2 linked regions of the Pigmentiphaga sp. H8 genome follow. The main gene of each other region encodes a partner of the protein of the gene in region 2 in a complex. Links are inferred from orthologs where the notes say so. Each region holds a gene or a part of one and is shown on either strand. Other genes may lie near its edges.

Region 1 (5,488 bases), 3.5 Mb from region 2 along the record:
CGCGCCTGATGTTTCATGCGGAAACTCCGGAGCCGGCATCCGCCTGGGTGCCGGTTCGTATCATCTGGAGGGCCGTGACGATGGCCTCCTGCAAACTGCCGGGATCGGCCTTGCCCGTTCCGGCCAGGTCGAGCGCGGTGCCGTGGTCCACCGAGGTCCGCACATAGGGCAGGCCCAGGGTGATGTTGACGCCGTGCCCGAAGCTCGCGTGCTTGAGCACGGGCAGGCCCTGGTCATGGAACATGGCCAGGGCCGCGTCGAACTGCGCGACGTGCGCGGGCACGAACAGCGTATCGGCGGGCAGCGGCCCGCGCGCATCGATGCCGGCGGCGCGGGCCCGCGCGATGGCCGGTTCGATGACCTCGATTTCTTCCCGCCCCAGGTGCCCGCCTTCGCCCGCGTGCGGATTCAAGCCGCACACGGCAATGCGCGGGTGCGCCAGCCCGAAGCGCCGGCGCAGGTCGGCATCCAGAATGCGCAGCACCTGGTCCAGCGTCTGCGCGGTGACCGCATCGGGCACCGCCCGCAGCGGCAGGTGCGTGGTCGCCAGCGCCACCCGCAGGCCGCCGCCGGCCAGCATCATCACGACCTTGTCGACCCCCGCCCGCTCCTGCAGGTATTCGGTATGTCCCGAGAAAGCCACGCCGGCATCGTTGATCACCCCCTTGTGGACCGGCGCCGTGACGATGGCCTGCGCCCGGCCATCGGCCACCATGGCAATGGCCTCATCCAGCGTGTCGAGCACGTAGCGCCCATTGGCCACCGCCAGCCTGCCCGGCTCGGACGGCACGCGCAGCGGCACGTGATGCACCCCCACCCCCGCCAACGCCGCGGCATCCTGCCCGCCGCGCTGCGCGAGCAGATCGCGATCCCCCACCAGCACCAGTTCCACATCCGCCGGCACCCGTCCCGCCCCGCGCTCGCCCGCGAACCACGCCGCGGCCGCGACCGACAACTCAGGCCCGATCCCCGCCGGTTCGCCGGTCGTCAAGACCAGCCTGCGCATCGCACTCATCTCACTCATCCGCCAGCCCAACACCGGCCTCAAAAAACAAAAACGGCGCCAAGAACGCCGCCCCCCACCAGCCGGGTAGTCCCCCAGGGCACAGCGGATCCGGCTCCGCCGGTCCGCCAGTGCCGCCCCCCTGGGGGGGCGCCCGTCAGGGCGTAGGGGGGGGGCTCAGTCTGATTTCGACATAGGCCTTGTCCCGCAACTGCCGAGCCCAGTCCTCGTACGCCTGGTCCAGCTTGCGCTGGAACAGCGTCTGGCGCGCCTCGGCACGCTGCCGCTCGCGGCCGACGTCCTGCGTGCGGCGCTCGACGACCTGGATCAGGTGCCAGCCGAACGGCGACTGCACGGGCTCGCTCACCTGGCCGGGCTGCAGCGCATCCATGGCGCGCTCGAACTCCGGCACGGTTTCCTGGGGCGACAGCCAGCCCAGGTCGCCGCCCTGCGGCGCCGAGGCATCGTTGGAATATTGCCGGGCCATGTCGGCGAAGCTCGACCCGCCCTGCACGATGCGCTGGCGGATGTTGGCCAGGCGCTCGCGCGCCTGCTCGGCGGTCAGCACCTGGGTCGGCCGGATCAGGATGTGCCGGGCATGCGTCTGCCGCACGGGCATCGCGCCAGCGCCGCCACCGGCACCGCCGGACGATTTGCGCTCGACCACCTTGATGATGTGGAAACCGTTGCCGCTCTGGATGATCTCGCTGATGCCGCCCTGGCTCAGTTGCGCCACCGCGTCGACGAACATCGACGGCCAGCGGTCGGTGGGACGGGAGCCCAGGTCGCCGCCGCGCAGGGCCTCCTCGCCGTCCGAGGACGAGGCCGCCAACTGGGCGAAATCGGCGCCGCCGCGCGCCTGCTGGAGCAGGGTCTCGGCCTTGCGGCGCAGGCGCGCCACCATGTCGGACGAGCTGCCCTCGGGCACGCGCACCAGGATCTGTGCCAGCGACAGGTCGGAAGGCGCGCCCTCGTGCTGCTCGGACAGATAGGCATCGATCTCGGGTTCGGAGATCTGGATCTGGCTGTCGACCGCGCGTTCGCGCAGGCGCATCAGCGTGATTTCCTGCCGCAGGTCGTCGCGGTAGACCGAGAACGGCAGGCCATCGCGCTCGATCTGGTCACGCATCTGCGAAACCGACACGTTGTTCTGCTGGGCGATCCGGCTGATGGCGCGGTCGAGCTGCAGGTCGTCGATGCGGATGCCGGTCTGCGCGGCCTCCTGCAACTGGGTCTTCTCGACCACCATGCGTTCGAGCACCTGCTTCTCCAGCGTGGCCGCGTCCGGCGGCGCGATCTGCTGGCGCGCCAGCGTGGCCTGGGCGGCGTGCACGCGGGCGTCGAGTTCGCGGCGGGTAATGACGTCGGTGTTGACCACGGCGACGATGTTGTCACCCAGCTGGATGCGCGAACCGCTGGTGCTGCGCGGCGCCTGCGCAGCCGGGGCCGCCGGCGCGGCCGGGGCCACGGGAGCCTGGCTGGCGGGCGGCGCGGACTGCGGCGCGGGCTGCGGTGCCAACAGGGTCGGCCCGTTGCCGCCCGGCGCGCCGCCGAGGTCACCTGGCATGCGCAGCCCCTGGGCCACCGCCGACCCACCCGCCAAAGCGGCCAGGCAGCAAAGGGCGACACCGTGGGCCGCTTTCGTCATTCTGGGCAATACCTTGGAAACCATCATTCGTACCTTTCGAACACCGTCCCTTTCTCAGGCGGCGGGTTGATTACCTGATAACCCGGGATGCTCCGGCGCAGCGTCGTCATCGGGCTCGCCCCGATGCCGCCGAATCCGGTCAGCTCGAGCTGGAAGAACATCGCGGTCGTGGCGTTGTCCTTGGCCACCGCGTAGCGCTGGCCGACCAGGCGGAAAGCCCAGCAGCACCCGCCGTTGTATTCGATCCCGGCCACCGCCTCGGCGATCCGGTTCTCGAGCAGCGAATAGTTGATGCGCCCGATGCCGAACCAGCGGGGGGCCAGCGGCCACTGGAAGGCGATGTCGATCAACTCCTGCCCCGGCACGCTGACCATCTCCCGCTTGTAGCGGTAGGCCAGCGATACCGTGCTGAGACGCTGCGGGCTCCAGCGCGCGCCGATCGTGGACCGGGTCACACGCTCGATCTTGGGATTGTATTGCACCGTCGTCTCGCCGCTGAGCGTGGACGTCAGCGCACCGTAGACCGACACCAGGAAGTCGGAACGGCCGTCGGAACTGGGCTCCTCGCCCGGCAGGGTGACCCGCTGGTCGCTGAAGTACAGCCGCTGGGCACCCATGATGCGCGCGCGCTCCACGCCGGTCTTGGGGTCGAGCCAGCGCGTGGTCAGCGCCGCGGTCAGCTGGTTGGCCTCGGCGATCCGGTCCCAGCCCGAATACAGATTCTCGGAGAATATCTGCGCGAAATTGAAGTCCGCCAGCGCCGTATCGTAGATGGGCAGGTTCGACTGGTTGCGGTACGGCACGCGCAGGTAGTAGAGGCGCGGCTCCAGGGTCTGGCGCGCCTCCCTGCCGAGCAGCGTGCTGTCGCGCTCGAAGATCAGGCCGGTGTCCAGCGACATGATGGGCACGGTACGGTTGGCGGTGTAGGACGCCGCCCCCTGGTAGGAGTCCGTGTTGTAGCGAGTGGAATGGATGCCGATCTTGGGGATGAAGAACCCGCCCGGCCGGATGATGGGATACGACACCGACGGATAGGCATAGGCGCGCGACCCGTTCACCAGCGTATTGCTGCGAAAGCGCGTGGCATCCGCGTCCATCCGCACGTCGAAGCCGTTCCAGTCGTAGCGCTGGCCGGTCAGGTGCAGTTGCGGCTCGCGGCCGTACGGCGGCACGATGGGCGCCAGCGGATCCTGCAGCGTCTGGTAGCTGATCACGCGGCCGTAGGCTTCCCAGTACCCCTGCTGCCAGTTCAGCGAGAACGAACGTTCCAGCGTCGCGGTCGAGGCCAGGCCCGTGCCCAGCACGGACAGGTCGCGGAAGTACGCGTCGTCGGACGCCTTGGACACGTTCCAGTTGAAGCCCAGGTTGGGCGTCAACTGCTGCCGGTGCTGCGAACTGAACAGATAGCGGTCGCGCTGCGCGACCCGGTCGTCGGGCAGGTAGCTCAGCCGCGTCACCCCGCTGAACGAAGGCTCCAGGTAGCGGAACTCGCCCGACAGTTGCAGCCCGCGGCGGGTCATGAACTTGGGCGTCAGCGTGGCATCGCGGTTGGGCGCGATGTTGAAGTAGTACGGAATCGAGAATTCCGGACCGCTCTTGCTGGTCAGGCCGAACGTGGGCGACAGGAAGCCCGACTTGCGCTCGTTGTTCAGCGGGAAGGAAATGATGGGCGAGGCCAGGATGGGGAAATCCTTGAAATAGAGCACCCCGCCATAGCCCACCCCGGTACCGGCGTCATAATCGAAGTCGGCCCGCCGGGCGCGAAGCTCCCAGTCAGGCGTCTCGCACGCGCACCCCGTATAGCGCACCCGGTCGGCGCGCACCCGGTTCTGTCCCAGCATGCGGATGCGCTCGGCCGAACCGCTGCCGCCGTTGAGTCCGAAAAAGAACCGGGCGTTGTCGATCTCGCCCGTGCCGCTGCTCATGTTGAGCTTGAGCCTCGGCCCCGTCAGCAGATTCCCCTCGCGGAACAGCCGCACGTTGCCCAGTGCTTCCAGTTCGTCCTCGACCTTGTCGTACTCGATGGTGTCGCCCTTCAGGATGGTGTCCTGGCGCCGCACCTGCGCGCTGCCCTCCAGCCGGAGCTTGTCCTGGTCCTCGGCCGTGAGCGTGTCGGCCTGCATGAACACCGGCAACTGGTCGGGATCGTAGGTGTGCTGGCGCAGGCCCGGCGACAGGCGCAGGCCAGGGCCGGATACCGGCCCGGCGCCGGCCTGGGATTCGGACGGACCGTCTTGCGCATAGGCCAGCGGCGCTACCGCAAATGCTGCAAACAGGCTGAACCACCGGATCAATCGCACGGGCCTCGAGGAATGAAAAAACGGAAAGTCGAAGAATACGCGAGCCGACGGCCGCGCGCGGTAAAAAAAGATAGCGGCCCGCGGCTTTTGGCGGGGGGCGCCGGGCCCCGCCGAAAAGGGGGCCGGGCTCGTTCCGGGAACCGATATCGGTCGGTATTATAGGAGGCATGAACGCCATTTCCGATCCAGCCGCCGGCCAGGCCGGCGCCGACCCCAGGCGGACCCAGGTCGCCGCCTGGCTGTCCGGCCTTCCCCAGCAGCTCCAGCTCGACCCTTCCACCCTCCAGCCGGCCTCCAGCGACGCCAGCTTCCGGCGGTATTTCCGGGTCGCCATGGGCCCGAGCACCGCGGTCGTGATGGACGCCCCGCCCGACAAGGAGGACTGCCGTCCCTTCCTCCACGTGGCGGGTCTGCTGCACGACGCCGGCGTGCACGTGCCGCGCGTGCTGGCGCAGGACCTGGGCCAGGGCTTCCTGCTGCTGTCGGACCTGGGGCGCAGCACCTACGTCGACTACCTGCGGGGCACGCCCACCCCGC
Region 2 (6,213 bases):
CGATGGATACCCCGACACGCTGCAGCCCTTCATCGTGCGCGGCCGCGATGAAATCGTGAAGAAAACGGACAGGAAGATTATCGACGCAGTTGTAGCCGAAATCCTCCAGGGTACGAAGAGCCACGGACTTGCCCGAGCCCGAGATACCGGTGATGAAAACGACACGTAACACAGCAGGCTTTGCCTCGTAAAAGAGGTTCGTTCGAAGCCTGAACAATAACGCACACTCCCAAACCTGTCCCCCTTTCCCCCTACCCACGCCAGCCTATTGGTTGCCAGGAAACCGCGGATCCGGCTTTGCCGGTCCGCCGGTTTCGCCCCCTGGGGGGCGCCCGAAGGGCGTAGGGGGGGGACCTCTACGGCTCGCCGTTCTGGATGGCGTCCATCTGCCGTTCCATGAACTCGGTCATGGTGTCGATGCCGCGCAGTTGCAGGATGGCGTTGCGGACCGCCGCCTCGACCAGCACGGCCAGGTTGCGGCCGGCGGCCACGGGCAGGACGACCTTGCGTATGGGCAGGGCCAGCACGTCCTGGGTCATGGCCTGGAGGGGAAGGCGCTCGAAATTGGCTTCGGGCGAGGTGGTGCGGACCAGGTGGACGATGATCTTGAGCTTCATCTTCCGGCGCACCGAGGTCTCGCCGAAGATCGCGCGGATGTCCAGCAGCCCGAGGCCGCGCACTTCCAGCATGTTCTGCAGCAGCGGCGGGCACCGGCCCTCGATCAGGTTGGGAGCGATGCGCGAGAACTCCACGGCGTCGTCGGCGACCAGGCCGTGGCCGCGCGAAATCAGTTCCAGCGCCAGCTCGCTCTTGCCCAGGCCCGATTCGCCGGAGATCAGCACGCCCATGCCGAGCACGTCCATGAACACGCCGTGCACGGTGGTGACGGGGGCGAGCTTCTTGGCCAGGTAGATGCGCAGCAGGTCGATGACCTGCGCCGCCGAGCGGGGCGAGGCCAGCAGCGGCACGTTGCGCTGTTCGCAGTGTTCCAGCAGGTCGGCCGGGGCGGCCAGGCCGTCGGCCATGATGATGGCCGGCACGCCGCTGGCCAGCAGTTCATCCAGGTGGTGGGCGCGCCGGCGGGCTTCCAGCCGGGCGTAGAACGCCAGTTCCTCGTGGCCGAAGACCTGGATGCGGGACGGGTGGATGAGGTTCAGGTGGCCGACCAGGTCGGCAGCGGCCAGGCAGGTGTCGGGCAGCGGCGAGCGATTCGCGTTCGAGCGCCCCGCCAGCCAGCTCAAGGAAATCTTGTCGGTGTTTTCGTCGACCAGTTTTTCGATAGTAAGCATGGGGCACACGGAAAAGGCGGCCGACCGGGGCCGGCCGGGTCAGACCGCGGCGTCGGACTGGGCCGGTTCCCAGTGGGTCAGCAGCGAGTGGATCGCGCTGGCCGAGGGTTCGGTGGCCAGGGCCTCGCGCAGCGCGCGGTTGGACAGCATCTGCGCCAGCTCGGACAGGATTTCCAGGTGCACCTGCGTGGCCTGCTCGGGTACGAGCAGGAATACCAGCATTTGCACGGGCTTGCCATCGGGGGCGTCGAAATTGATGGGCTGAGCCAGGCGCACGAAGGCGGCCACCGCATCGGTCAGCCCCTTGATGCGGCCGTGCGGCACGGCTACGCCTTGACCCAGGCCGGTCGAGCCGAGCCGTTCGCGCGCGAACAGGCTGTCGAACACCACCGAGCGGGCGATGCCGTGATTGTTCTCGAACAATAGGCCGACTTGTTCGAAAACGCGCTTCTTGCTGGTGACTTCCAGATCAAGCAGCACGTTCGAAGGGGGGAGTATCCGCGAGATCAGATTCATAACGTATGCGCCGGTCGGGCGATACAAATTCGCACAATAGATGGACCGGGCGACATCTTTTGGAGATGGACGTCGATTATAGCCAGCGTCCCGGTTCTGTCACGAAAAGCGGCACTTTTGTGCCCCGCAAACAACCCGTCCGTATCCCGACCTGGCATCACACGCCCTCGTCCCACGAAGGAAGCGCCCACCCGGGGCCCTACCCAGTCCCTCGAAAACCATGGCGCAGCGCGGCATTTCTCGATTCTGATCACGGGTAACTGGACGCGAACTCATCCTTTAAACGAAACAACGGCGGGAAAAGCCTCCTTCCCCCGCCAGCCGATGTTTTATCCAGGGGCACCGCGGATCCGGCTCCGCCGGTCCGCCAGTGCCGCCCCCCGGGGGGCGCCCGTCAGGGCGTAGGGGGGGGAATTCTCTTCATTGCTTCCTCGACCCGAGGTCGCTGGACCTTGTCCTTGTACTTGATGACCTGTCGGTCGACTTTATCGACAAGGGCGTCGATGGCCGCGTATAGATTTTCTTCTTGGGCCTCGCAATGGACGTCCTTGCCTCGGAGATGCATGGTGATTTCCGCGCTGTGGCGCAGTTTTTCCACGGAAAGCAGCACCTGGATATCGATGACGTGATCGAAATGCCTCAGCACCCGCGTGAGCTTGTTCAGGACGTACTCACGTATGGCAGGGGTCACGATGAGGTGATGTCCGCTGATGCTCAGATTCATGTAAAGCCCTCCTTGAAGCAATGTACCGGGAGACTTCCCCGGAGCCCGCGCCCATGTCCGCAGGGCATGGGCGCTTGTGGCACGAGCGTGCCACTTTGCTTGCGTCGCTCCGAACGTTCCGGATGTCGCCACGCAATCGAAGTGGCTGGCACATGCGTTTTCAGCGGTTGCTATAAAGATGAGCCTTTATCCGGGGCTTTCAAGTACGGTCTAACCCTAGCATCGCGATCAGGTGATGGATGCGCGGCATGCGATGCCGCGCGGGCGCGATCCGTACTAGATGCTCTTACGCAGGGAAACCGGCGGAATCTTGAGCGCTTCGCGGTATTTGGCCACCGTGCGGCGGGCCACGACGATACCCTGCTCCCCCAGCGTCTGCGCAAGTTGGCTGTCGGATAGTGGCTGGGTAGGATCCTCCGCACCAATGAGTTGCTTGATCAGCGCACGGATCGCCGTGGACGATGCCGCTCCTCCGGTCTCCGTGGCGACGTGGCTGCCGAAGAAATACTTCAACTCGAAAGTCCCCAGCGGGGTGAGCATGTATTTCTGCGTAGTGACGCGTGAGATCGTCGACTCATGCAAGCCTAGTGTATCTGCTATTTCGCGTAATACAAGAGGCCGCATGGCGACTTCGCCATGGTTGAGGAAACCCTGCTGCCGGTCGACGATGGCCTGGGCCACGCGCAGAATGGTGTCGAAGCGTTGCTGGACATTGCGTATCAGCCAGCGCGCCTCCTGCAGCTGCGAGGACAGCCCGGGATGGGCCGAGCTGCGCTCGGACTTCAGGATCTGCGCGTACATCTGGTTGATGCGCAGCCGCGGCATGGCTTCGCCGTTGAGCATGGCGCGCCACTGGTTGCCGGCCTTGCGCACGATCACGTCGGGCACGACGTAGTCCGCGGCGGGCGACGAATAGCGCGAACCGGGTCGCGGGTCGAGCCGGCGGATCAGGCTCTGGGCCGCGCGCAGCTGGTCGTCGTTGCAGCCCAGCGCCTTGCGCAGCTTGGCGTAGTCCCGCGCGCCCAGCAGCGGCAGGTGCTGGGCGGCGATCTGGCGGGCCAGGGCCAGCACGTCGGCATCGCGGGCCTCGGGCAGGCAATCGAGGTCCGGCACGCGCAATTGCAGGCACAGGCATTCGGAGATGTTGCGGGCGCCCACGCCGGCCGGATCGAAGGACTGGAGCAGCCCCAGCGCCGAACGCAGTTCGTCGGCGTCGATTTCCAGCTCGGGCGGGAACAGCGCGGCCAGTTCTTCCAGCGACACGTCCAGGTAGCCGTTGTCGTCCAGTTCGTCGACCAGCGCCGTCACCAGCGCCGCATCGCGCGGCGTGGCCTGCGTCAGCGCGAGCTGGCCCAGCAGGTGCTCGCGCAGCGAGGCATCGGGCGCCGCCAATTGCGGCGCGGTGTCGTCGTCGTGCTCGCCGCCGGGGCGGTGCAGCTCCGGCATGTCGGGCAGGTCCGGCGCGTCGCCGGCGTCGGCCGGCGACGGCGCCTCCACGGCCTCGCCGCCCGGTTCGGCGTCGGCTTCCGGCGAGGCGGGCGTGGTCGTGTGCATGCTGCCGTCGGCGTCGACCCGCAGCGTGGCCGCCACAGGGTCGTCCTCGCGTTCAAGCAGCGGGTTCTCCTGCAGGATCTGCTCGATCTCGTGTTCGAGTTCGAGCGTCGACAACTGCAGCAGCTTGATCGACTGCTGCAGCGCCGGCGTCAGCGCCAGGTGCTGGGAGGTGCGAAGTTGGAGTCCGGGTTTGAGCATGGGCACCGCTTACATGCGGAAGTGTTCTCCGAGGTAGACCCGTCGCACGGCAGGATCGCCGACGATCTCCTCGGGGTGCCCGCTGGCCAGTACCGTGCCGTCGCTGATGATGTAGGCGCGGTCGCAGATGCCCAGGGTCTCGCGCACGTTGTGGTCGGTGATGAGCACGCCTATGCCGCGTCCCTTCAGGAAGCGCACGATGCGCTGGATCTCGATGACGGCGATGGGGTCCACGCCGGCGAACGGTTCGTCCAGCAGGATGAAGCGCGGATTGGTGGCGAGCGCGCGCGCGATCTCGACGCGGCGGCGTTCGCCGCCGGACAGCGAGATGGCGGCGTTGCTGCGGATGTGTCCGATCTGCAATTCGTCCAGCAGCGACTCCAGGCTCTCGTTCACCTGCTTCGTGCCGAGCGGCGCGCCCTGTTCGTTGCGCTGCAGTTCCAGCACCGCGCGGATGTTCTGTTCGACGTTGAGCCGGCGGAACACGGAGGCGTCCTGCGGCAGGTAGGAAAGCCCCAGCCGCGCGCGCTTGTGGATGGGCAGGCTCGTGGCCGAGACGCGATCGATGTCGATGGTGCCGGCATCGGCCGGCACCAGCCCGACGATCATGTAGAAGCAGGTGGTCTTGCCGGCGCCGTTGGGGCCCAGCAGTCCGACCACCTCGCCGCCGTCCACGTGCAGCGACACGTTCTTGACCACCGTGCGCCCTTGATAGGATTTGCGCAGGCCCTCGGCCCGCAGGCGGCCCTCGCCCTGGGTCGACTCCTCGGCGCGCGGCGCCCCGGCCGGCGCTCCGGCTTCTATGATCGGCGCGTTCATTGCGCGGCCTTGCCCGAGGCCGGGGCGCCACAGCCCGCCGCCGGCGCGCCGGCGGCCGTCTGGCCGCGCGGCTGGATGATGGTGCGCACGCGCTGGTTGGGCGTGGGGGCCTGCGGCCCGCCGGTGGCGGTATAGGTGTCGGTGCGCTGGTTGTAGGTCACGCGCTGACCGCGCACTTCGTCGACCATCTGTTCGCAGGCCAGCCGCTTGACCACCGCCTTCGAGATGAAATGGATCAGCTCGCCGCGTCCGTCGTATTCGACGCGCTCGGCCACGCCCTCGACGTATTCGTCGGTGCCCTCGCGCCGCTGGCGCACGTTGACGAGCTTGCCGCTGTTGGCGGTGGCGACGCCGAACTGATAGCCCTCGGCGTCTTCGCGCAGGTCGAGCCTGTCGGCGCGCAGGATCAGCGAACCCCTGGTCAGCACGACGTTGCCGGTGAAGATGCTGGTCTGCTTCAGGTCGTCGTAGCGCAGCGAATCGGCATCCACCGTCGTCGGCTGGTTGCGGTCGGCGGCGGCCGCGAGCGCCTGGGCGCCGCAGGCGAGGGCGGCCAGGGCGAGCACGGCCTGGGCGGCGTATCGGGAGAATCGATGATGTGGCACGGTGTTTTTATCCTTTGTATGGCTGTCGGGCCGGGGGCGCGGCCGGCCGCGTGCTGCCCGGCACGATCTGCACCCGTGTCTGCTCGTTGACCTTCAATTCGCGCGAGACGTTGTCATAGCGCATGCCGCGTCCCTGTATACGCGTGGTGCCGTTGACCACGGTGGCGGGCAGGTCCGTGTAGGCGACGTCCTCGTCGGGCAGCAGGGTGACTTCCTCGCTGCGTATGTTCAGCTCGGGGCGCCCCTGCCCGGGCAGCCGCCGCAACTGAACGTCGCCGCGCATGATCACGCGCGCGCCGTCCTGGTCCATTCGCGCGTGCCGGGAAGTGGCCGTCATGGTCGGCCGCTCGGTGCGCTGGCTGACCGCGCGGAACTGCGTGACTTCCGACGAATCGTCGTCCGGGTAGTGCTCGAGCCGGTCGCCTTCCATCCGCGTCGTGGGCATGCCCTGCTCGTCGCTGCGGACCATGACGAACTGTTCGACGAAGGAGTCGATCTCGTGGGTCAG

Evidence for each region. The genes of interacting proteins can lie anywhere in the genome.
Region 1: lptB (region 2) and EGT29_RS20560 share a complex: the UniProt entries of both Escherichia coli proteins name them as parts of the lipopolysaccharide transport and assembly complex. The link is inferred for Pigmentiphaga sp. H8 from one-to-one orthologs.

What each region holds. Positions count from the first base shown.
Region 1 is NZ_CP033966.1:4,355,463-4,360,950, forward strand. What follows is about bases 2,314-5,267. They hold EGT29_RS20560 (LPS-assembly protein LptD), read right to left. Parts: upstream 4,952-5,267; coding sequence 2,675-4,951; downstream 2,314-2,674. Other genes in these bases: EGT29_RS20555 (peptidylprolyl isomerase), read right to left, coding at 2,314-2,570; EGT29_RS20565 (aminoglycoside phosphotransferase family protein), read left to right, coding at 5,119-5,267. Outside these bases: 16S rRNA (adenine(1518)-N(6)/adenine(1519)-N(6))-dimethyltransferase RsmA, read right to left, coding at 1-17; 4-hydroxythreonine-4-phosphate dehydrogenase PdxA, read right to left, coding at 14-1,015; more of EGT29_RS20555, read right to left, coding at 1,161-2,313; more of EGT29_RS20565, read left to right, coding at 5,268-5,488. UniProt on the Escherichia coli protein: Together with LptE, is involved in the assembly of lipopolysaccharide (LPS) at the surface of the outer membrane. Contributes to n-hexane resistance.
Region 2 is NZ_CP033966.1:810,826-817,038, forward strand. Bases 3,196-6,101 are described here. They hold lptB (LPS export ABC transporter ATP-binding protein), read right to left. Parts: upstream 5,101-6,101; coding sequence 4,291-5,100; downstream 3,196-4,290. Other genes in these bases: EGT29_RS03985 (RNA polymerase factor sigma-54), read right to left, coding at 3,196-4,281; lptA (lipopolysaccharide transport periplasmic protein LptA), read right to left, coding at 5,097-5,705; lptC (LPS export ABC transporter periplasmic protein LptC), read right to left, coding at 5,713-6,101. Outside these bases: RNase adapter RapZ, read right to left, coding at 1-172; hprK (HPr(Ser) kinase/phosphatase), read right to left, coding at 357-1,289; PTS IIA-like nitrogen regulatory protein PtsN, read right to left, coding at 1,329-1,805; hpf (ribosome hibernation-promoting factor, HPF/YfiA family), read right to left, coding at 2,200-2,529; more of EGT29_RS03985, read right to left, coding at 2,806-3,195; more of lptC, read right to left, coding at 6,102-6,213. UniProt on the Escherichia coli protein: Part of the ABC transporter complex LptBFG involved in the translocation of lipopolysaccharide (LPS) from the inner membrane to the outer membrane. Probably responsible for energy coupling to the transport system.